3 regions of the Chryseobacillus diguaensis genome follow, and region 1 is predicted to be linked to each of the others. Evidence: riboswitches for the same ligand, from Rfam matches in the RefSeq annotation. Region 1 holds a riboswitch; each other region holds the start of a gene.

Region 1 (7,728 bases):
ATAGGAGGATACCCCAAGCCAAATAAAGCCTCGTTTAAAATGGGGACAGATCTTTATTGCATTAAAGGAGCTGGGGCACCCATTTCACAGTTCCTGTCCCCCAATACAGTAAACCATTAAACCAGCAAACCACTAAAACAAACTAAATCCATAAAAAAAGACCCCAGTAAAACTGGAGTCTTCTTCTAGCTATTCCTTATCTTCCTTAACAAAGTAAGTCCATCCATCCTCCTGATAGACTTTCTTTTCTTTCATCAGGGAGCCGAGAGCTCTTTTAAATGCTCCTTTGCTCATGCCGAATCGCTGTTTGATGTCTTCAGCGTCGCTCTTATCGCCGTAAGGCATAGCGCCTCCTCTTTCTTCCATGTAAGAATATATTTTTTCTCCGTCTGTGCCCAGTGCTTCATGTACTCTTGGGAGCAGGGAGACATTGAGTGATCCATCTTCTTTTACGTCAATGACACGGCCTGTGACGGTTTCACCAAGTCTCGGCTCCTGCTGCATTTGAGAGGAGTGGATAAAACCTCTGTAGCCTTCAATCGTTAAGATAAAACAGCCTGCCATGATGGAACGATAGACTTGACCTGTGACATTTTTATTAAAAATTTCTCTGTTTGCCGGAACAACTTTTTCCTTTATCACTTCTTCTGTTGCCAAACGGGCAAAGAATCGTCCGTTTTGTGTAATGCGCAGTGTGCAGTAGAGCTTGTCCCCTTTTTCAGGCCAGATTTCGTAAGAAGGAGGCAGAATATCATTTGCCACTAAAGCATCCTTTGAAAGACCGATGTCTACAAATACGCCCATTTCATCTACCACATCTACTACTTCCAGCCATTCGTACTCCCCTTCTTCAACAATGGGCTTCTTCATTGTTGCGGCAAGGCGGTCCTGAAAGTCAGGGAATAAAAATACTTCAATCTTGTCCCCTACTTCTACTTCTCCTGTTATTTCACTATCATGAAGCAAAACCCGTTTTTCTCCGTCTGTCAGATAAAATCCGTATTCGACTCGTTCATCTGCTGTTAATGTTTCAAATGTTCCTGGTCTCATCGATTCACCGTTCCTTCCACTTGTTCATACAAGTTGTTTAGCCTGTTATATTCTACTATAATCAAGCTATAAGTGAAATGTTTGGAGGATGGATTGTTTATGGCAAAAGAAAGCTCATTTGATATTGTATCCAAAATTGAACTTCCTGAAGTAACAAATGCGATTACAACGGCAATGAAAGAAATTAAAACCCGCTATGATTTTAAGGGCAGCAAAAGTGACATCAAGCTTGAAAATGAAGAGCTGGTACTTATTTCGGATGATGACTATAAAATGGAGCAGCTGAAGGATGTATTAGTCAGCAAGCTGATTAAGCGAAACGTCCCTACAAAAAATATTCAATATGGAAAAAGCGAAAATGCTTCTGGAGGAACGGTTCGCCAGCGCGGTAAGCTTGTTCAGGGAATTGATAAAGAAAATGCCAAAAAAGTAAACACGATTATTAAAAATACCGGACTAAAAGTGAAAACACAAGTTCAGGATGATCAAGTCCGCGTAACCGGCAAAAGCAAAGATGAATTGCAGCAAATCATTGCGGCAATCCGTCAGGCCGATCTATCCATTGATGTGCAGTTTATTAATTTCAGATAGTAAAGAAAAGCGGAAGCACCCGTTCAGCCCCGACAAGCGCTGGAGGAAAATACTGCAAAGTTGTTCTTTAACTTTGAAGTATTTTCTGAAGCGACCTAGAGGGGCTGGGTGCTGGAGCTGGACAATAAGAAAAGCGGAAGCACCCGTTCAGCCCCGACAAGCGCTGGAGGAAATACTGCAAAGCCGGTCTTTGGCTTTGAAGTATTTTCTGAAGCGACCTAGAGGGGCTGGGTGCTGGAGCTGGACAATAGAAAGGCGGAACATCAGAAATCTGATCGTTCCGCTTTTTTATGGCTGTTACAGGTCACCATTTCTGCGTAAATCCAAATACAATTGATAATCAGCTTTTACCTGATTAGCATAATTTTCACCCAATGTTAAAATGGTGGTTTTCAGCTTTGGCAATGCTGCTAGTGCATCAAGAAATCCCTGCTCATAATTATATGAAACATAGGCCGAATTAAAATCTTTGTCAGATCTTGCATGAGCTAAAGCAAGAGCTGTCGCAGAGTAATTGACAAAATCCTGCATATCAGAAAGGCTGCTGAAATCAGATGAACTGATTCCTTCCTTGTAAGGTGAAATCCGTTCAACCCGGAATGATTTTCCATTGAATGCGATTGTTCCAAGGTGATTATCTGTCTCGATGCCAAGCCCCTTTGCAGCCGTTGCAGAACGTTCAGCATGAGACGGGAACCACCCTTGATACTGGGAAGTGGACAAGCTTCCCTCGTTGAACATCGACGGAAGTCGCTGTTCCTTCATTTGCAGAATCACGTCATCGTCAGGGGAAGCTGTCTTCCCTTCAATCAGAATATAATATTTGTCTGTCCCAAGACTGCCAAGACCTGAGTGAAGTCTTTGAGCAACATCTTTCATTTGAAAGTAGCCAGCAGGCATTGATTGAGCCCAGCTGCCAAGACTTTGAACGTATGAGGACCAATTATTCATGATTTCGCTTTTCACTGCAGCAGCTGAGGCCAGATCAGAATTGGACAAATCAAAGATTCTCTTTCCGTTCGATAAAATGGTCCATTTGTCCAAAAGCTTGGCAAGACTGTCAGAAGACTTGGCGTGCCTTAATTCATCCTGGACGAACCCGCTCTTTAAATAACCTTCGTCCAGCTGAGTTGAATTTTCACCGTTGTTTCCGTTAACGCTTTCAATCGTTGCTTGGTATGTACTTAAAAAAGATGATACAAGGTCCTCTTTCTCCTGAGCCGACAAGCTGAGATTTTTTGCTTCATCATCCCATTAAAAAAATACTGGGTGAAAACCGGATTAAATCCCAATAAAATGGTCCTTTATAAGATTCATCATAATCATTCAGGTCAAAAATGACGTCTCCTTTATCATTATCAAAAAAGCCGATGTTTTCTGCGTGTGCATCTCCCTGAATGAATGTTTGGATGTTCGGAGCTGTTTTCCATGAGCTGGGAACCGGTATAACGCCGCTCGCTAAATCATGATAATAAAGTGGATTGGTTGCTCTATAAAAGGCAAAGGGCGACTCTTCCATAGCTGAATATTTCTCTTCTCGAAGCGATGGAACTGCAATATACGAATTATCATTTGAGATCTCAGTCTTCAAGTAGGATTCACGGGAGGAAGACTTATCAGCTGCTGAGGCAAAAGAAAAAGGAACAATGGCAAAGGTGAGCGCTAATAAAGATGTTTTCAATTTCAAGATGTTTCCTCCTCTATTCAATTGGTCAACCCTAACTATACCGTTCGTTTTTTTCCAAAACATGAACCTTATGTAAAGATTGAAATAAATATCGAGAAAAAGGCTTTTGGTGAAATAAAAAAGCCTGGAGAGAATGGTTCTCTTCAGGCGGCCAGCCGCTCTATTTATGATTCGTCTGCTCTTTCATAAACTGATAAATTTGATCATAGGGAAGTTTTCCTTTTACATCATATTCGGTCCCGTCAATGTCGATTTTCCGATCTGCAAAAGCCATGCTTGTCTTCCCATATTTGGCTGAAAAAGACCAGCCTCCAGAGTAATTTTCCCTTTGGTTAAAAGCCTTTTTTACTTGTACATTCTCGATATGATCTAAGAATTGCTGTATTTGTTTTGAATCTGTTATTTTAGTATCCCTGCCATTCCTTAAATCACGTAGGATCAGGCTGTCTGCGTGCTTCAGTTTTTCTTTCAGCGGAAATTCACCATAGCTTTGAGAATAAAAAAGAAAAAAACCAGCGGCTATAACCAGAATGGCAGCAATTATCTTTTTTATGATCACCAGCCCCTTTTAACCCAATATATTCCATTTAATATCATAGAATCCTTCTGATTCCAAAAAATTCAGTTTTTACCCCCTTGAATGTTTTCGAAATTTTAGGTAAATTAGAAACAATACGAAAAAAGCACTGTCTTTAAAGCAAGGTGGATAAATTGAATACTTTCTTATCAAGAGAAGCTGAGGGACTGGCCCTATGAAGCTTCAGCAACCGGTTTTTACGTTTGGAAAACGAGTTTATAAACCGGGCAAGAGACGGCAAAAAAAGCATTCTGCTTGTTTTTCGGTCTTTTTGTCCGGTTTCTGCATTCATTGCAGGTCTTTAGAATCCAGCGTGCCAAGGTGCTAATTCCAGCAGGCATTATTGCTTGATAGATAAGAAGAAGCGCGCACATCCAAGTCTTCTTCTTAATAAGAAGGCTTTTTTGTTTAGAAACCATTTTACGAGACTTGTAATTCAAAGACTTGACCTAAACCACTCTTTTGCAGGCGAAATCAGGAAGTTTACTTTTGAAATGGGGGATAAAGCAGCATGGGATTTCTTTCAGATCTCAATAAACAAATTTTAATAGGTGATGGTGCTATGGGAACCTTGTTGTATTCTTATGGCGTTGACCGATGTTTTGAGGAATTAAATCTTTCTAAACCTGAACAGATTACAGGCATACATCAGGCTTATATTGAAGCCGGTGCAAATGTTATTCAAACGAACACATATGGAGCAAACTATATTAAACTCTCACACTATGGACTAGAGGATGATATCCGCCAAATTAATAGTAAAGCAGTCCAGCATGCTAAAAAAGCGGCTGGAGAAAGTGTATATGTAATGGGCACGATTGGCGGAGTCCGTACCTTTAAAAAAAGCTCTCATTCTCTTGAAGAGCTTAAACGAAATTTCCGCGAGCAGCTTTACATTCTTCTAAACGAAGGAATTGACGGTCTATTATTAGAAACCTACTATGATTTTGAAGAATTAAAGGCCGTTACAGAAATTGCCCGAAAAGAAACGGCTCTTCCAATTATTACAAACGTTTCACTACATGAAACAGGAGTGCTGCAGGACGGTACACCGCTTGGAGAAGGACTTGAAATACTCGAAGAAATCGGGGCAGATGTTGTGGGGCTGAATTGCCGCCTCGGTCCTCATCATATGATCCGTTCGCTCGAAGAGGTTCCTCTTCCGAAAAAGGCCTTCCTTTCTGTTTATCCAAACGGAAGTCTTCCCGGTTTAGTCGACGGAAGACTGGTCTATGAATCTGATGAAAGCTACTTTGCAGAAAGTGCCATCAAGCTGAGAGACCAGGGTGCGCGTTTAATAGGAGGGTGCTGCGGAACAACACCAAGACACATAGCAGCAATGGCAAGAGCTGTATCAAACCTCTCACCTGTTTTGAAAAAAAAGATCCGCTACCGGACAGAAACAGTAAATGTTCAGGGCAGCGAAACAAGAATGGCTCCGCCGCTTGAAGAACTGGTGAAAACCCGGCGCTCTGTCATTGTAGAGCTTGATCCGCCTAAAACACTTGGTCTTTCCAAATTTCTTGAAGGGGCCAAAGCTCTGCAAAGTACAGGAATCGATGCCATCACCCTTGCTGACAACTCCCTCGCTTCGCCAAGGATCAGCAATGCGGCAGCAGGTTCCATTATTAAAGAAAAGCTTGGAGCACGTTCTCTTGTTCATATCACCTGCAGGGACAGAAACCTGATTGGATTGCAATCCCATTTAATGGGACTCCATACACTTGGCCTAACAGATGTTCTTGCCGTAACAGGCGATCCTTCTAAAATCGGTGATTTTCCAGGTGCAACTTCCGTATATGACTTGTCTGCTTTTGATCTGATCAGCCTGATTAAACAATTTAATAAAGGCGTTTCCTATTCAGGAAAGCCTCTTGGAGAAAAAACAAATTTTTCAGTCGGGGCTGCTTTTAACCCGAATGTCCGCCATTTGGATAAGGCTGTTGAAAGACTTGATAAGAAAATTTCTTGCGGAGCCGATTACTTTATTTCGCAGCCTCTCTTTTCTATTGAACAGATTCAGGAGGTATACGAAGCGACAAGAAATCTTAATGCTCCGATTTATATAGGCATCATGCCATTAACAAGCAGCCGGAATGCCGAATTTATTCATCATGAAATTCCAGGTATGAAGCTTTCTGATTCCATCAGGGAAAAAATGCGGCTTGCGGGAAATGACAAAATCCAGGCAAACCAGGAAGGTCTGGCTATAGCCCGTTCTCTGATTGATGCTGCATTCGAGTTATTTAACGGCATTTATTTAATCACACCATTTTTGCAATACAATCTGACAGTTGAACTTAGCAACTACATTGCCGAAAAGGAAAGGCTTCGTTCGGAAAGGAAGTTTTTGAATGTCTAACATCCATGAGCAGTTAAAAAAGAAAATACTCGTTCTTGACGGAGCGATGGGCACGATGATCCAAAATGCAAACCTTACAGCAGTAGATTTTGGCGGAGAAGAATATGAGGGATGCAACGAGTACCTGAATATCACTTCTCCTGACACAATTTTGCGTATCCATGAAACCTATTTGCAGGCGAAAGCGGATATTATAGAAACCAATACCTTCGGTGCCACGAGTATTGTGCTTGATGAATATGATCTTGGTCATTTAGCTTATGAACTGAATGTAAAAGCTGCGGAACTTGCAAGAAAAGCAGCTGATGCCATTTCAACACCTGAATGGCCGCGGTTTGTTGCAGGTTCAATGGGACCGACGACTAAGACGCTTTCTGTTACAGGGGGAGCTACTTTTGATCAGCTAATTGAGTGCTATGAAGAACAAGCAAGAGGCCTCATTGACGGCGGTGCCGATCTTCTCCTTCTAGAAACGAGCCAGGACATGCTGAATGTGAAGGCCGGTTATATCGGAATCAAACAGGCTTTTGAAAATACAAGCAAAGAGCTGCCGCTAATGATTTCAGGAACGATTGAGCCAATGGGAACGACACTTGCCGGACAATCTATCGAGTCATTCTATATTTCACTAGAGCACATGAAGCCTATCTGTGTCGGACTAAACTGTGCGACAGGCCCTGAATTTATGACAGACCATATCCGTTCCTTATCCGATCTTTCCAGTACTGCTGTCAGCTGTTACCCTAACGCTGGCCTGCCCGACGAAGAAGGCAATTACCATGAATCAGCACAGTCACTTGCTTTAAAAATGAGAGGCTTTGCAGAAAAGGGATGGCTCAATGTTGTTGGCGGCTGCTGCGGTACCACACCAGCTCATATAAAGGCGCTCGCTGATGCTGTAGATGGCCTGCCTCCAAGAAAACCTGCTTCTGAACACAAGAATCACACTGTTTCCGGGATCGAACCGCTCTTATACGATGACACGATGAGACCGCTATTTGTCGGGGAAAGAACAAACGTAATCGGTTCAAGAAAGTTCAAGCGCCTGATCGCCGAGAGTAAATTTGAAGAAGCTGCCGAAATCGCCCGTCTTCAAGTAAAAAACGGAGCCCATGTCATTGATATTTGTCTTGCTGATCCCGACAGTGACGAACAGGCTAATATGGAAGCTTTTATCGTTGAAGTGGCGAAAAAGATTAAAGCACCGCTTGTTATTGATTCAACAGATGAAAAAGTAATAGAGAAAGCCTTGAAGCATTCGCAAGGAAAAGCCATTATCAATTCCATTAATCTTGAAGATGGAGAAGAACGATTTGAAGCTGTTGTGCCACTTGCTAAAAAGTACGGAGCTGCGCTTGTCGTAGGTACAATCGATGAAACCGGGATGGCTTTAACAGCGGAAAAAAAGCTCGAAATAGCGATACGTTCACACGATCTGCTTGTAAATAAACACGGCTTCGA
Region 2 (7,728 bases), on a different contig from region 1:
GCTGCAAAAGCCTTTTTAGACTCTTTTTTTACAAATACCGATATCGAAACAGTTTCTCATGAAGAATTGAAGCGCCTTTCAAAAGACGTGAAGGCTATTATCCGAACAGGTGAAATCACACCTTATGCCAATTGTATTTTACATGCAGGTGTAATCTTTTAAGGCTCTTTTCTTAAACTTTGTTGCTCATGATCCTATATTTCGTTCAACAAACCAGCTATAAGGCAAGAACTTTAAGAAAAGATGCCCCGAAGCTAGACTAAACGGGTGATAAAGGCTTTTACGAATAGCAGCAATCTTGGCGAAAACAGCCTTTTCTAAATAAATGAGGTGAAAAAATGGACATTCAAATGAAGAACATTCACAAAGCATTTGGAAGCAATCAGGTGCTGCGGGGAGTTGACTTCCCTTTAAAGCAAGGAGAGATTCACGCTCTCATGGGGGAAAACGGAGCCGGAAAATCCACCTTGATGAACCTTTTGACAGGTCTTCATTCCATTGATGAAGGGACCATCCATATAGATGGTAAGGAAATCGTCTTCAGCAATCCAAAGGAAGCCGAGCAAAACGGTATTACCTTTATTCATCAGGAGCTGAATATCTGGCCGGATATGACGGTGCTTGAGAATCTGTTTATCGGAAAAGAATTGCGATCCCCTATCGGCTTTTTAAAGACAAAAGAAATGAGGGCGCTTGCCATAAAACAATTCGACCGGCTCGACGTCTCGATTCCGCTTGATAAACCGGCTGGCAGCTGCTCCGTCGGCGAACAGCAGATGATTGAAATTGCGAAGGCCTTAATGACAGATGCCAAGGTCATGATCATGGATGAACCGACAGCTGCCCTGACGGAGCGCGAAATTCAGAAGCTGTTCAATGTTATGAACTCGCTCAGAAATCAAGGCGTGTCGATCGTCTACATCTCTCATCGAATGGAAGAAATCTTTGCAATCTGTGACAGGATTACCGTCATGCGGGACGGGAAAATAATTGACACAAAGGCGATTCCAGAAACGAATTTCAATGATGTCGTGAAAAAAATGGTCGGCCGGGAGCTGAATGACCGCTTCCCTGATCGAAGCTTCAAAGAAGGACCCATCACCCTTGAAGTGAAATCGCTTACAAAAAAGGACGCCTTTCAGGATATCAGCTTTACCGTGCATGCAGGTGAAATTCTCGGTGTTTCCGGTCTCATGGGAGCAGGCCGAACCGAAATCATGAGAGCGATCTTCGGGGTTGATTCCTTCGATAGCGGTGAAATCTGGCTCGAAGGAAAAAAGCTCTCCATTAAAACGCCAGACCAGGCAGTAAAAGCAGGAATCGGCTTTATTACAGAAGACCGAAAAACAGAAGGATTAATCCTTGATTTCTCCATTAAAGACAACATGGTCCTCCCTACGCTGTACAGCTTTGCCCCTAATGGAATCATCAGCGACCAAAGCGAGGCTGATTTTACAGACATGCTGATCAAGCGCCTTTCTGTCAAAACCGCTTCAGCCGCTGCAAAGGTCAGCACCCTGTCCGGAGGAAATCAGCAAAAGGTCGTCATTGCGAAATGGATCGGGATTGGACCAAAGCTTCTGATCCTTGACGAGCCGACACGCGGTGTGGATGTCGGGGCAAAACGAGAAATCTATCAGCTGATGAACGAGCTGACGGACAGAGGAGTCGCGATTATTATGGTCTCCTCTGAGCTCCCTGAAATACTCGGAATGAGCGACCGGATCCTTGTTGTTCATGAAGGAAAGCTGACCGGAAATCTGCCAAAAGAAGAAGCTGATCAGGAAAAGATTATGTCATTAGCTACAGGAGGTCTATAACATGAAAACAATCATCGAAGGCACACAGCCTAAAAAAGCAGCCAGTGTTCAGTCCATCACGCAAAAGCTTGGCCCGCTGCTCGGTTTACTTTTATTAGTCCTTATCGTTTCGATATTAAATCCAAGCTTTCTAGAACCATTGAACATCCTTAACCTGCTTCGTCAGGTGGCCATTAATGCCTTAATCGCCTTTGGCATGACGTTTGTTATTTTAACCGGCGGCATTGATTTATCTGTCGGCGCTATTCTCGCCCTATCAAGCGCTCTATCCGCAGGCATGATCATTGCAGGCGTTGATCCCATTCTCGCTATTTTCATCGGAACAATCCTTGGCGGAATCATGGGGATGGTGAACGGCCTATTAATCACTAAAGGAAAAATGGCACCGTTTATCGCAACACTCGCAACAATGACGCTGTTTAGAGGACTCACGCTTGTCTTCACAAACGGAAATCCAATCACAGGTCTCGGAGACAATTACCTCTTCCAGTTGTTTGGACGCGGCTATTTCTTCGGCATCCCAGTTCCCGCAATTACGATGATCTTCACCTTTGTCATTCTTTATGTCCTTCTTCATAAAACACCTTTCGGCAGACGAACGTATGCCATTGGCGGGAACGAAAAGGCATCAATTATATCCGGGATTAAAGTGCCTCGTGTGAAAATGATGATTTACGGCTTGTCCGGTTTACTCGCAGCCCTTGCCGGATCCATTCTCACTTCCAGGTTGAACTCAGCGCAGCCAACAGCCGGCACGTCATATGAGCTGGATGCGATCGCAGCCGTTGTCCTTGGCGGGACAAGCCTGTCAGGCGGTAAAGGAAGAATTGCCGGCACACTGATCGGTGCCTTAATTATCGGAACGTTAAACAACGGCTTGAACCTGCTTGGCGTCTCCTCCTTCTATCAGATGGTTGTAAAAGGGATTGTCATCATCATTGCCGTATTGCTCGACCGAAATAAATCAGCGTAAGGAGAGGCTACTATGAAAAAAACACTTGTCATACTTGTCGCATTATCTCTCATGCTTTTAAGCGCATGCTCCCTTGATCCACCGGAATGGGCAAAGCCTGGGAAGAAAAAGAATCTAAAGGATATTAAAATCGGATTATCTGTCTCTACCTTAAATAACCCGTTCTTTGTTTCATTAAAGGATGGCGTCGTAAAAGAAGCGAAAGCACTCGGCATGCAGGTAAAGGTCGTGGATGCCCAAAACGACTCAGCGAAGCAAATTAACGATGTCGAAGACTTGATGCAGCAAAACGTAGATGTGCTGCTCATAAATCCAACAGATTCCTCCGCGATCTCATCAGCGGTACAATCAGCAAACAACATCGGGATCCCTGTCATCACGCTTGACCGCTCCGCTGAAAAAGGAGATGTCAAAACTCTCGTAGCCTCTGACAACATCAAAGGCGGCGAAATGGCTGGCGACTACCTAGTGAAAAAGCTCGGGAAAAATGCAGAGGTAGCTGAGCTCCAAGGGGTACCAGGGGCATCAGCCACACGCGAAAGAGGAAAAGGATTCCACAACGTCGCGGACAAACAGCTCAACATCACAGCAAGCCAGGCAGCCGACTTCGACCGCACAAAAGGCTTAAACGTCATGGAAAACATCCTCCAGGCCAAACCAAACATCAAGGCCGTGTTCGCCCACAACGACGAAATGGCATTAGGTGCGATCCAGGCTATTAACAGCTCTGGTAAAGACATTATGGTCATCGGCTTTGATGGAAATGATGATGCACTCAACGCCATTAAAGCAGGAAAGATGGAAGCCACCATTGCGCAGCAGCCTGAATTGATTGGGTCACTGGCTGTGAAAGCAGGAAAAGATGTACTAAGTGGGAAGAAGATAGAGAAAAAGATTCCGGTGCCTTTGAGGTTGGTGGCGAAGGACTAAAAGTAATGATGGATCTGCCAAGGGATTCAATTAATTAAATAAATCCCCTCTGATCGACTGTTAAAAGGGCTAATAATGAGCTCAAGTCTTATAAGAGGGGATATAAATTTTTAATTGCTTTTACTAATTTTAATATGTTGTTTTTGTAATAAAAAAGGTATAGCATTTTCTCCTTAAAACTGCTTTTTGAGACAGCTGCCGCGCAGTTTTTTATCGGTCTTTTGCTCAGCATACCGCTTCATAAGTGGCTGTCGCGGTGATGCTGGCTGCTAAGCCGATTTTACAAACCGCTTGTAAAAGACTTCAAGAGAAGGAATAAGCTCGCCCTTGCCGATCTTAAAAAGCTGCAGAGCCTGTTCATTCTGCTGTCTGCTTTTTGCGAATTCGAGAAATAGAAGCAGCCATTTCCTTCTTTTGAGGATTTCATAAGCTCCTCTGCTGTACAGCCATTCTTCAATAGTATTATAAATCCCTCTGTTGACACCGTATTTTTCTTTGCAATACTGCTGAAATTTCAAATCTGGAAAATGCAGTTCTTCACCCAACCCCCCTTGTCTCCTTTCATAACTTATTGTCTATTCTTAGGCTGCGGATTTTTCTTAATCAATCTCGTTTTCTCATGGATATCCAACTGAGTGATAACCCCTTCATGAATGGTGATAAACAGTGAGCCGTATTCCAGCTTTTCAAGAATGGACAGAAGGTATTCTTTCTTTTCCTGATCAACTTTTCCCATAGCCGCTCCTGCCTTTCATTAAGAATAAGATAAAAAAAGGCACTCTATTTCCAGGTTGGAAAATAAAATGCCTTCGGTTAACCGATCGGCTTATTATATGGATATTCCTATTCTAAATACGATTTAACCGATAAGTCAACTTGGAATTATAAAAAATGACTTTTGGCTTAATTTTTAATTTTTTGAATATTAAGTTGACAGATCGGATTACTGTGTATTAACATGTGTTTCAAGCAAAACAATTAAACTCTTATCAAGAGAGGCGGAGGGATTGGCCCAATGAAGCCTCGGCAACCACTTTTTGAACGGTGCCAATTCCTGCACAGATAAGAGGGAAGGTTGAACAGCCTCCCTTTTGGAGGCTGTTTTGCATTCTAATAAAATTTTATAGTTTTTATGGAGCCTTCTTTTTTTGAAAGAGGACAGAAAAAGGCCAGAACTAATAAAAAAAGGGGGAGAAAGCAGATGGTAGTGAAAAAGCATTCCTACGCATTATTCGCCCTGGCCGCCTTCATGCTGCTGGCCGCATGCCAGGCAAACGATGAAAAGGCAGCAGGTACAGCCGGGGGGAAAGAAATCCGCATTGGTTATCAGAAATTCGGGACACTGAACATCTTAAAGGCACAGGGGAATCTCGATCAGGCATTAAAGAAACAGGGCTATTCCGTGAAGTGGGCTGAGTTTCCGGCAGGTCCGCAGCTTTTGGAGGCTCTCAATGTAGGGAGCATCGATTTTGGGCATACAGGAGAAGCTCCTCCTGTATTTGCACAGGCAGCAAAGGCACCGCTTGTCTATGCAGGGAATGAGCCATCCAATCCTAAAGGGGAAGCCATTGTCGTGCCGAAGGACTCCAAAATTAAAAGCCTGGAGGATCTTAAGGGCAAAAAAATTGCGCTGAATAAAGGATCCAACGTGCATTACCTGCTTGTAAAAGCCTTGGAGAAAGCTCATTTAAAACCGGAGGATGTGAAAACGGTTTATCTTCCGCCTTCTGATGCACTTGGTGCTTTTCAGCGCGGCAGTGTAGACGCTTGGGTCATCTGGGATCCATTTTTGGCAAATGCAGAAGAAAAACTGGGGGTGAAAATAGTGCAGGATGGCGAGGGACTTGTGGCCAATCGCGAATTTTTACTGGCAAACAAAACATTTGCCGCCGAGCATCCTGACATTCAAAAAACCATTTTCGCAGAGCTCCGGAAAACAGATCAATGGGTCCAGGACAATCCTAAAAAAGCTGCGGAATTTTTATCGCCTCAAATCAACATCAGTGTTTCCGCTCTGGAGAAAACAATTAACAGAAGAAAATACGGTCTGGAAGAAATCAAGCCGGAGGTTCTCGCCCAGCAGCAGAAAATTGCTGATTCCTTCTACAATCTTAAGCTGATACCGGTAAAGATTGACGTCAATGAAGCAGCGGAAAGCAAAAAATAGAAAGGGGTATCCAATGAATATTTATTGGTTTTTGCCGACTCATGGTGACAGCAGGTATTTAGGAACGAGTACAGGGGGAAGGGCCATTACTTTTCCATACTTAAGACAAATTGCACAAGCGGTGGATGAACTGGGATATACCGGTGCTTTACTGCCTACAGGGCGGTCCTGTGAAGATTCATGGGTGACAGCATCCTCGCTTATTCCTGTCACCGAAAGAATGAAATTCTTGATCGCCGTCCGTCCGGGGCTGATCTCGCCGTCAGCAGCGGCACGGATGGCAGCTACCTTTGACAGGCTGTCCGGCGGCCGAATACTGATCAATGTGGTGACGGGAGGTGATCCTGTTGAGCTTGCAGGAGACGGGATTCATCTGAATCATGACGAGAGATATGAGGTAACAAATGAGTTTCTGGATATTTGGAGAAGAGTATCTGCCGGCGAGGAGACTGATTACAGCGGCAAGCACCTTAACGTAAAGGGAGCCAAGCTTCTCTACCCGCCTGTTCAAAAGCCATATCCTCCTTTATTTTTCGGAGGCTCCTCCGACCCGGCCATTGAGGCTGCGGCCAATCACATTGATGTATATCTGACATGGGGAGAGCCGCCGGCAGATGTGGCGGAAAAAATCAATAGGGTCAAACTAGCTGCTGAAAAAACTGGAAGGACGGTGCGCTTTGGCATCAGGCTTCATGTCATCGTCCGCGAAACCTCTCAAGAAGCGTGGGAAGCAGCAGACGATCTGATCCGCTATGCAGATGACAATATCATCGAGGCTTCGCAAAAAGTATTTGCCCGTTTTGATTCAGTGGGTCAGAAGCGGATGGCCGCTCTTCATCACAGTAAGAGGGATTCACTTGAAATCAGTCCGAATTTATGGGCCGGTGTCGGACTTGTCAGAGGCGGAGCGGGAACAGCCCTCGTCGGCAGCCCGGATGAAGTGGCAGAACGGATAGAGGAATACAAAGACCTTGGGGTTGAACATTTTATTCTTTCAGGGTATCCCCATCTGGAGGAGGCCTACAGAGTTGCCGAGCTGTTATTTCCAAAGCTTCATCTCGCACAGCCTGAGAAAAACGGCGGCCAATTTTTCAGCCCGTTTGGCGAGATCATAGCGAATTCCCATTATCCGAAGCAAAAAGAGGCGAACCGGTCATGACAGCAAAACGTATGAATTTCAATGAGCTTTTGCCTTGGGCTGTCCCGGCAGCCTTTATCGTTGTCTGGCAGCTCCTGTCACAGTTCGGCTTTCTTTCCTCGAGGATTTTGCCGGCCCCGGGCGATGTCGTAAAAGCGGCTATTAAGCTTGGATCCACCGGCGAACTTCTCCGCTATATCGGCACAAGCACACAAAGGGCTGTGATCGGCTTTATCATTGGCGGGAGTGCGGGCTTTTTGCTGGGACTCCTGAACGGATTATCCGCCGTTTCGGAAAAGCTGTTCGACTCTTCTCTTCAGATGCTGAGAACGATTCCCCACCTGGCGCTGATCCCGCTTGTCATCTTGTGGTTCGGGATCGGCGAGGAAGCCAAGGTGTTCCTGGTGGCCATTGGGGTTCTGTTCCCTATTTATTTGAATACATGCCATGGATTAAAAACGATCGACAAAGGACTTATTGAAGCAGCGAAAATATATGGATTGAGCGGGTTTGCGCTCTTCCGGGAAATTATTCTTCCGGCTGCGCTTCCATCGATACTGGTTGGAATCCGGTTCTCGCTTGGCATCATGTGGGTGACCTTAATCGTAGCGGAAACTATTTCAGCTGACTCGGGGATTGGATACATGGCAGCAAACGCACGGGAATTCCTTCAAATGGATGTCGTGGTGCTTAGCATTCT
Region 3 (7,728 bases), on a different contig from region 1:
ATGGCCGCGTCAGGATTTGCGATTTCTGAAAGCAGTTCAATTTCTCCCCTCGCACTCATTCCCATTTCAAGAACAGCAACATCTGTCGTTTGCGGCATGCTGAGGAGAGTTAGAGGAAGACCGATATGATTATTAAAATTCCCTTTAGTTTTATGTACAGAATAAGCTTCTGATAAGACGGAAGCTACAAGATCTTTCGTTGTTGTTTTCCCATTGCTGCCGGTTATTCCTATTACTTTTACCCCGATTTTTTCCTTGTAGCTTTTTGCAAGCTGCTGTAAAGCTATAAGCGTATCATCCACATAGATGACAGGAATGTTTTGGGGCGGATTGGGTTCGCTTTCCTCCCATAATACTGCAGCAGCCCCAAGTGATATGGCCTTTTCTGCAAAATGGTGGCCATTAAACTTATCACCCTTAATAGGAATGAATAATGCATCTCCCTCAACATTTCTGGAGTCTGTTGTTACGCCATTAATGGCCATATCAGAAAACTTTTTGTCAAGCCCCCTGCCAAATGCCATTTCCTGAATTTCGCCTAATGTGTTTTGGATCATTTCAGGTCGCTCCTTTCTTATTAAAAGCTTCTTAAGCTCATGTAAGACCTATAGAAGAAACACTATTCACTGCTGAATAGTGTTCTCTGATTTTCACGCGCCTATTTTTTATCCAGCTTAAAAGGTATGTTTAATCTGCTGCTTTTCTTCATGACGTTCAAGAGCCAGATTAACAAGCTTTTCAATCAGCTGCGGGTATTCAAGTCCGCTTTCATTCCATAGAAGCGGGAACATGCTGAATGGGGTAAAGCCAGGCATCGTATTGACTTCATTGATAAGGGCATTGCCTTCTTTTGTTAAAAAGAAATCAGCCCTTACAAGCCCGGAACCGTCAATGGCTTTAAATGCTTTGATTGCCATTTCCTTAATTTGCTGATATTCTTCTTCAGAAATTTCAGCTGGAATGATCAAATCTGTATCAGCATCTTCATACTTAGCTTTATAGTCATAAAATTCTTTTTTAGGAGCAATTTCGCCTGTAACCGAGCATTCAGGCTCATCATTGCCGATAACGCCTATTTCGATCTCTCGGCCGATAACAGCTTCCTCTATAATAATTTTCCGGTCATAATCAAATGCTTCTGCAAATGCTGCAGCCAGCTCTTCGCGGTCTTTGCATTTGCTTATCCCTACGCTTGAACCAAGGTTTGCCGGTTTGACAAAGCAAGGATATCCAAGCGTTTTTTCCACCATGCTGTAGGCTGCTTCCGGATCTTTTCTCCAGTCATTTCTGATAAACCAAACATAGTTTGCCTGCGCAAGCTCTGCCTGGGCAAATAGCTGCTTCATGACAACTTTATCCATACCTCCGGCAGACGCCAAAACTCCATTGCCGACATAAGGTATATTCAAAAGCTCCAGCATTCCTTGAATGGTTCCATCTTCTCCGTTCGGTCCGTGAAGAAGCGGGAATACAACATCAATGGCTTCACTGCTGTTTTCGTTTCCCGCAGGGAAAAGCTCACCGTTTAACTCCATTGGGGAAACAGCGGTTCCTTCTCTTTCAAGCTTTAGCGCGGAGACATTGGAAACAGGTCCTTCCAGCTGCTTGGCACGGATCCATTCGCCTTTTTCCGTAATATATATTGGATGTATATCAAATTTATTGGTATCCAGTGCATTGATAACGGCCAGTGCAGTTTGCATGGAAACATTGTGTTCTGCAGATTTGCCGCCGTATACTAGCCCAAGTTTGGTTTTCATTCGATTTCCTCCTAAGAAAAATTCATCTTACCTATTTTATCACTTTCAAGTCTCTTGTTATAGATAACCAAGCAAATCTTTATAACATTCGTTTTAGAAGATCTTTTTTGGACAGAAAGACGAAAAAGCGGATAATTAGCCATATTTATATTAAAATAGAGAAACCGAGAATCAAGGAGGGTCATTTAATGGAAAAAATTACATCTGCAGAACAATTTGGGAGCATCATCAGCCAGGACATAGAGGTTATGATCAAATTTTTCGCTGACTGGTGCCCTGATTGCACAAGAATGAATCTCTTCATAGGTGATATTCTTGAAGAATACAATCAATATAAATGGTATGAAATTAATAAGGATGAGTTCCCTGAAATCGCTGAGAACTATCAGGTAATGGGTATTCCGAGCATTTTAATCTTCAAAAACGGCGAAAAGCTCGGCCATCTTCACAGTGCAAACGCCAAATCACCTGAGCAGGTTCAGGAGTTTTTGTCAGAGAAACTGGCATAAGCCGAGCAAGGACAAATCGTTGACAAAAAATCAAAAACCTTTTACCATTTGCTTAACTAAAGTTTTTAAGGAAATAAATATATAGCTCTTATCGTGAGAGGTGGAGGGACATGGCCCTGCGAAACCTCGGCAGCGGATCTTTGTGACACCGTGCCAATTCCTGCAAGCAATTAAATGCTTGAGAGATAAGAGGAGAGCCGCCCTATGGACGAATTAAAAACCCTCTCTTCTTATTTAAGAAGAGAGGGTTTTTCAGTTTAGGCACTTTCACTTGCCGTTTAATGAGCATAGGCAATAATAATGGCTGTTTCTGCAGAGATTGTTGCTATTCGTAATATCTTATAGAAAACGTATTAAGACTAACTTCATGGCATCTTTTCTTAAAATTCACAACGGTATATTGGCCCGCAATCATCTAATATAGATGAGAAAGCACAAAGTTTAAGAAAAGAGCCATAATAAAAGACTTTTTCACAATGAAAGCTTGGAGGAATAGAAATGAACAACAAGAATGAAGCACTAGCAACCTTTGCTGGAGGCTGCTTCTGGTGCATGGTAAAACCCTTTGATGAACTTCCCGGAATCCTGGGCATTGTATCAGGATATACCGGCGGCCATAAAGATAATCCAACTTATGAAGAAGTAAAGGAAGGCGGCACAGGACACGCAGAAGCTGTTCAGATCCGCTACAATCCGAAAGTTTTCCCCTACGAAAAATTATTGGAGTTATACTGGCAGCAGATTGATCCGACAGATGCTGGCGGCCAGTTTATAGATAGAGGCGATTCTTACCGAACAGTCATCTATTATCATACAGAGGAGCAAAAGGCTCAAGCTGAAGCTTCAAAGGAAGCCTTAGCTGCAAGCAGCCGCTTTAGAAAACCGATCGTTACACCGATCGAAAAAGCAGAGCCTTTTTATGAAGCAGAGGAATATCATCAGGATTTCTATAAAAAGAATCCGGAAAAATACAAAGCGGAACGCGTTGAATCAGGACGGGAAGCATTCCTGAAAGAAAACTGGGAAAAATAAATGAATAAGAGCTTATTCAGAAAGCATGGAGCCGTTCTCCATGCTTTTTTGTTTTCCTGTATTATCCCGCATCGTTCTTAAATCTGTTTGAGCTCATTTATGAAAGGGAAATTCCCATACATGTATTCTCTTTATTTGGAAAAATTACCAAGGAGAGATTTTTATTAGGAGGAGAATTCGTGACAGCTAACAGCAATCTGCCCCATAGTCCTGAGCCTTATTGGAGAGTGAATGTTCAGCCCCCATCCTTCCCTGCTTTGTCTGACGATATTGAAGTTGACGCTGCAGTAATCGGCGGAGGAATTACCGGTATTACAACAGCTTACCTTCTAGCAAAAGAAGGGCTGAAAGTTGCCCTGCTTGAATCGGATGTTGTCGTAAATGGAACGACCGGGCACACAACGGCTAAAATTACAGCTCAGCATGATCTCATTTATGATGAGTTGATTCATCACTTCGGAACGGAAAAAGCGCGTGCGTATTATCAGGCAAACGATGAAGCGCTGCAGGTAATGAGACAGCTCGTACAAGAGTTATCAATTGAATGTGATTTTTCGGATGAGGATGCATTTGTTTATACGACTGAAGAGAAAAACGCAAGCAAAATTGAAAAAGAACTTCACGCCTATGAAAAGCTCGGCATACCGGGCGGGTATGTCAGCGAACTGCCGATCGGCCTTCCGATTCACAGCGGAATAGTGATGAAAAACCAGGCGCAGTTCAACCCTGTTAAATACCTGATCCCGCTTGTTGGAAAGATCCAATCGATGGGCGGCCAAATTTATGAACATACAAGAGCAGTGGATGTTGAGGATGGTTCTCCTGCCAAAGTGATCACTGGAGATGGCCATAAAATCACATGCAAATATGCCGTTTCCTGCTCACATTTTCCTTTCTACGAGGGCAATGGCTTTTATTTTGCCAGAATGCACCCGGAACGCTCTTATACGGTTGCTGCGAAAATAGCTAAACCATTTCCTGGCGGCATGTATTTAAGTGCCGACAGCCCGAAGCGTTCGATCCGATATACGCCAATGAATGGTGAAAAACTGATCCTCATTGGCGGGGAAGGCCATAAAACGGGACAAAGCAAAGATACGATGAAGCATTATGAAGCTCTGAAAACCTTTGGCCAGACAGACCTTGGATTAACGGAAACGTTATACAGGTGGTCGGCGCAGGATTTATTTACCCTAGATAAAGTTCCGTATATCGGCAGGCTGACAGAGAGCCATCCGAATATCCTGGTTGCCACCGGATTCCGTAAATGGGGTATGGCATTTGGCACAGTTGCTGCCCAAATGATCAGGGACTCAATTCTTGAAAAAGAAAACCCTTATTCAGAGCTGTTTACTCCTTCCCGTTTTAAAGCTGATCCCGGCATTAAAACATTTGTCGCGGAAAACACAAATGTTGCAGGGCATCTAATTGGCGGCAAGCTCAGCACAGCGAGCAAGAAAATAGAAGAACTTCATCCAGACGAAGGAGCTATTGTTTCGTATAACGGCCAAAAAGGAGCTGCCTACAAGGATGAGAACGGGCAAGTGACCGTTGTTGACGCTACCTGTACCCATCTTGGCTGTGAAGTGGCCTGGAATAATGGAGACAGAACATGGGATTGCCCTTGTCACGGCTCCCGTTATTCAGTGAATGGAGACGTTGTGGAAGGACCTGCTGACAAACCATTGAAGAAACTCGAATGAGGCTGATTTCACAGCAGTAATAGTTGAAAGACAGTCCTGACTTAAAAAGGAGCTGAAGAAAAGCAATGGCAAAAACAAAAGTGACTGAAAATGTTTATTACCTTCGAACCCTCATTGCCAATGTCATCTTTGTTTCCTCTAACGACCGAAAAGATTGGGTTTTGGTTGATGCCGGAGTTGGTGATGCTTCTTCCGCCATTTTACGGACAGCCAGAAAATGGTTTAACACTAAGCCAAAAGCTATTCTATTAACACACGGTCATTTTGATCATATAGGAGCTTTAAAAAAGCTTGTGGAAATTTGGGATGTGCCTGTTTATTCTCATCCGCTCGAAATGCCTTATCTTACTGGCAGAAAAAACTACAGTCCGCCTGATCCATCGGTCGGAAAAGGTCTTATGTCCCTCTTATCTCCTCTTTATCCGAGGAAAAGCATTGATCTTGGAAATAAGGGAAAACCCCTTCCTGAAGATGGGTCTGTGCCCTTTTTGGAAGACTTTCAATGGATTCATACACCAGGTCATACACATGGACATGTTTCTTTTTATCGAAAAACGGATAAAGTTCTTATAGCAGGTGATGCTTTTACGACAGTTAAACAAGAATCATTTTTTGCTGTTGCCTCTCAAGCGACAAAAGTACATGGCCCGCCTGCTTATTTCACAACTGATTGGATCCAGGCAGAAAACTCCGTCAGGAAGCTTTGTGCTTTGGAACCAGAAACGGTTATTACAGGGCACGGTAAGCCAATGTATGGCGAAAAGCTTCAGTCTGAACTGGAGGAAATGAAAACCCATTTCCGGACAGAAGTGGTGCCTAAGCACGGGAAGTATGTGAATAGTTAGTATTTGTGGAAAAAACAGCCCTAATGCTGTTTGATTCAATAAAACCTATTTTAGAGGAGGAAATGAATCATGAAAGCAATGTATACTGCACAAGCAACAGCACAAGGCGGACGTGAAGGACATGTAAAATCTTCAGATGGTTTCTTGGAATTTACTCTTGTTAAACCAAAAGGAATGGGCGGTAAAGGAGAAGAAGGCACAAATCCTGAGCAGCTATTTGCAGCCGGCTACTCCGCTTGCTTTGATGGCGCATTAAACCTTGTTATTGAAAACAAAAAGGAGCATGTGGAAGGAACAGAAGTTACAGCAAATGTTTCCATCGGCAAAGACGAAGAGGATGGCGGCTTTAAGCTTGCGGTTCAGCTTGATGTAACGGTAAAAGGCGTAGATGATCAAAAAGCTCAAGAACTAGTTGAAGCAGCCCATCAGGTTTGCCCTTATTCCAAAGCAACACGCGGGAATGTAGAAGTAACGCTTAATGCCAAAGGCGCATAATTTTTCTTCATCATTTTAGGCATAATAACAGAAAGAAAAGACGGAATTGCACACTCGCATTTCCGTCTTTTCTTTGGAGGGATAAACGTTGAAGGGCATTGAAAAAGCCATGTATATTCTTATCCTTATATTCACAGCTGCAAATGCAGCCATTAACTTTTCGTTAAAGGGCGGAAGAACGGTCGGCACCCTCTCCGTTATTGCATTTAGCGTTGTGCTGATCATGTTTATTCTTACGGTTATTTACAGAAGGAAGAAAAAGTGAAGATTCAGTCTATTTCCGCTTCATTGTAAGAAAGTACCAGCTTCCTTCTTTCACCACTGGTCTGAAATCGGTCATCTTCATATGAATCAAATCAGCAATTTCCTTTAAATCGGATTTTTCCGGGACAGGATACAGGTTATCAAAGGCAGCAAAAAAACTGTTAAAAGCACTGGAGAATTGTTTGCCATGACGGGAATTCTGAATAGGTGTTATAATTGAGATTATTCCTTCCTTTCCAAGCCACTGAGTCATTTGAATAAACAGTGCTTTTCTCATTTCTGGAGAAAGATAATGGAGTAAATTGTTCATCATGACATAGTCTGTTTTTTCTTTTGGGTGATATTCAATAGCATCTGCACATTCAACCCGTATATTCGTACACTCTCTGCACCGGCTGCCTGCTTCTTTTGCTACTTCTTCATTCACTTCTATTCCAAGCATTTGTAAATCAGGATAGACAGCTGATAGTTTTTGCAAATAGCCTCCATGACCGCAGCCGACATCAATCATGTGGGAAACATTGTGTTTTTTAATGAGATAGGATATTTTTGGGAATGCAAGATGCTCAAGAAAGGAAGACGTTTGGGCGACAACTGTGCCATGCTGTAATGATCAAACGTTTGTTTAACTTTTGTTTGCATAATATCGGGAAAACTCAGAAGCGTTGGGATATGCAGCTCCATCATTTCTTTCAGAAGAACGCCTGTTGACCTTGGGTCCTTTTTGCTTGAAGGAAGCATAAAGCTTTTTGCTGTTTTGAAACGTTCTTTTGATGCCTTTTTTAAGTAGTGAATGGTAATCCCGACATCCACCCACCTCTCCAGAAGATCTTCTTTTAGAGAAAGCTCCATAGCAGCCTCTTTAATGGTTTTAGGCTTCTTGAAAGCTTCATATAAATCCAGCTCATACCCTACATATGCATGCCAGCAGTATAAAAACGGCATGTTACGCTTCATCCATTCCCTTGCCTTTAAGACACGGACATAATCGCTGATGATCATCTGGCTCTCCCTCCTTCTTCCCAAGGATAATCTGTTTCTTCTGTAAACATATAGCCGTTATAGCTGAGGCTTGGATTTGACCTTATTGGAAATAGTCCGATTTGAACCATACGGTCAA

Evidence for each region. Region 1 has a riboswitch for S-adenosylmethionine ahead of ACOT8F_RS04190 (bifunctional homocysteine S-methyltransferase/methylenetetrahydrofolate reductase). Riboswitches for the same ligand answer to the same signal wherever they lie in the genome.
Region 2: it holds a riboswitch for S-adenosylmethionine, as region 1 does, so the genes downstream of both, ACOT8F_RS12065 (sulfonate ABC transporter substrate-binding protein) here and ACOT8F_RS04190 (bifunctional homocysteine S-methyltransferase/methylenetetrahydrofolate reductase) in region 1, are expected to answer to the same signal.
Region 3: it holds a riboswitch for S-adenosylmethionine, as region 1 does, so the genes downstream of both, msrA (peptide-methionine (S)-S-oxide reductase MsrA) here and ACOT8F_RS04190 (bifunctional homocysteine S-methyltransferase/methylenetetrahydrofolate reductase) in region 1, are expected to answer to the same signal.

The regions. Positions count from the first base shown of each region.
Region 1 covers NZ_JBMKNV010000002.1:285,208-292,935, reverse strand. The annotation lists gene ACOT8F_RS04215 (CvfB family protein) at 190-1,050, opposite strand; gene ACOT8F_RS04210 (YajQ family cyclic di-GMP-binding protein) at 1,150-1,641, shown strand; partial or broken gene ACOT8F_RS04205 (DUF2252 family protein) at 1,939-2,871, opposite strand; gene ACOT8F_RS04200 (DUF2252 family protein) at 2,888-3,328, opposite strand; gene ACOT8F_RS04195 (hypothetical protein) at 3,489-3,887, opposite strand; SAM riboswitch class I at 4,049-4,266, shown strand; gene ACOT8F_RS04190 (bifunctional homocysteine S-methyltransferase/methylenetetrahydrofolate reductase) at 4,417-6,267, shown strand; gene metH (methionine synthase) at 6,260-7,728, shown strand, end outside.
Region 2 covers NZ_JBMKNV010000006.1:178,692-186,419, forward strand. The annotation lists gene rbsD (D-ribose pyranase) at 1-162, shown strand, start outside; gene ACOT8F_RS12040 (sugar ABC transporter ATP-binding protein) at 339-1,820, shown strand; gene rbsC (ribose ABC transporter permease RbsC) at 1,822-2,793, shown strand; gene rbsB (ribose ABC transporter substrate-binding protein RbsB) at 2,806-3,723, shown strand; gene ACOT8F_RS12055 (hypothetical protein) at 3,993-4,268, opposite strand; gene ACOT8F_RS12060 (DUF2292 domain-containing protein) at 4,292-4,459, opposite strand; SAM riboswitch class I at 4,707-4,792, shown strand; gene ACOT8F_RS12065 (sulfonate ABC transporter substrate-binding protein) at 4,925-5,890, shown strand; gene ssuD (FMNH2-dependent alkanesulfonate monooxygenase) at 5,904-7,049, shown strand; gene ssuC (aliphatic sulfonate ABC transporter permease SsuC) at 7,046-7,728, shown strand, end outside.
Region 3 covers NZ_JBMKNV010000012.1:87,972-95,699, reverse strand. The annotation lists gene ACOT8F_RS16785 (UDP-N-acetylmuramoyl-tripeptide--D-alanyl-D-alanine ligase) at 1-557, opposite strand, end outside; gene ACOT8F_RS16780 (D-alanine--D-alanine ligase) at 675-1,760, opposite strand; gene ACOT8F_RS16775 (thioredoxin family protein) at 1,949-2,269, shown strand; SAM riboswitch class I at 2,355-2,461, shown strand; gene msrA (peptide-methionine (S)-S-oxide reductase MsrA) at 2,768-3,301, shown strand; gene ACOT8F_RS16765 (FAD-dependent oxidoreductase) at 3,481-5,004, shown strand; gene ACOT8F_RS16760 (MBL fold metallo-hydrolase) at 5,070-5,849, shown strand; gene ACOT8F_RS16755 (organic hydroperoxide resistance protein) at 5,919-6,344, shown strand; gene ACOT8F_RS16750 (hypothetical protein) at 6,433-6,609, shown strand; gene ACOT8F_RS16745 (class I SAM-dependent methyltransferase) at 6,619-7,119, opposite strand; gene ACOT8F_RS16740 (hypothetical protein) at 7,116-7,610, opposite strand; gene ACOT8F_RS16735 (FAD-dependent oxidoreductase) at 7,607-7,728, opposite strand, start outside.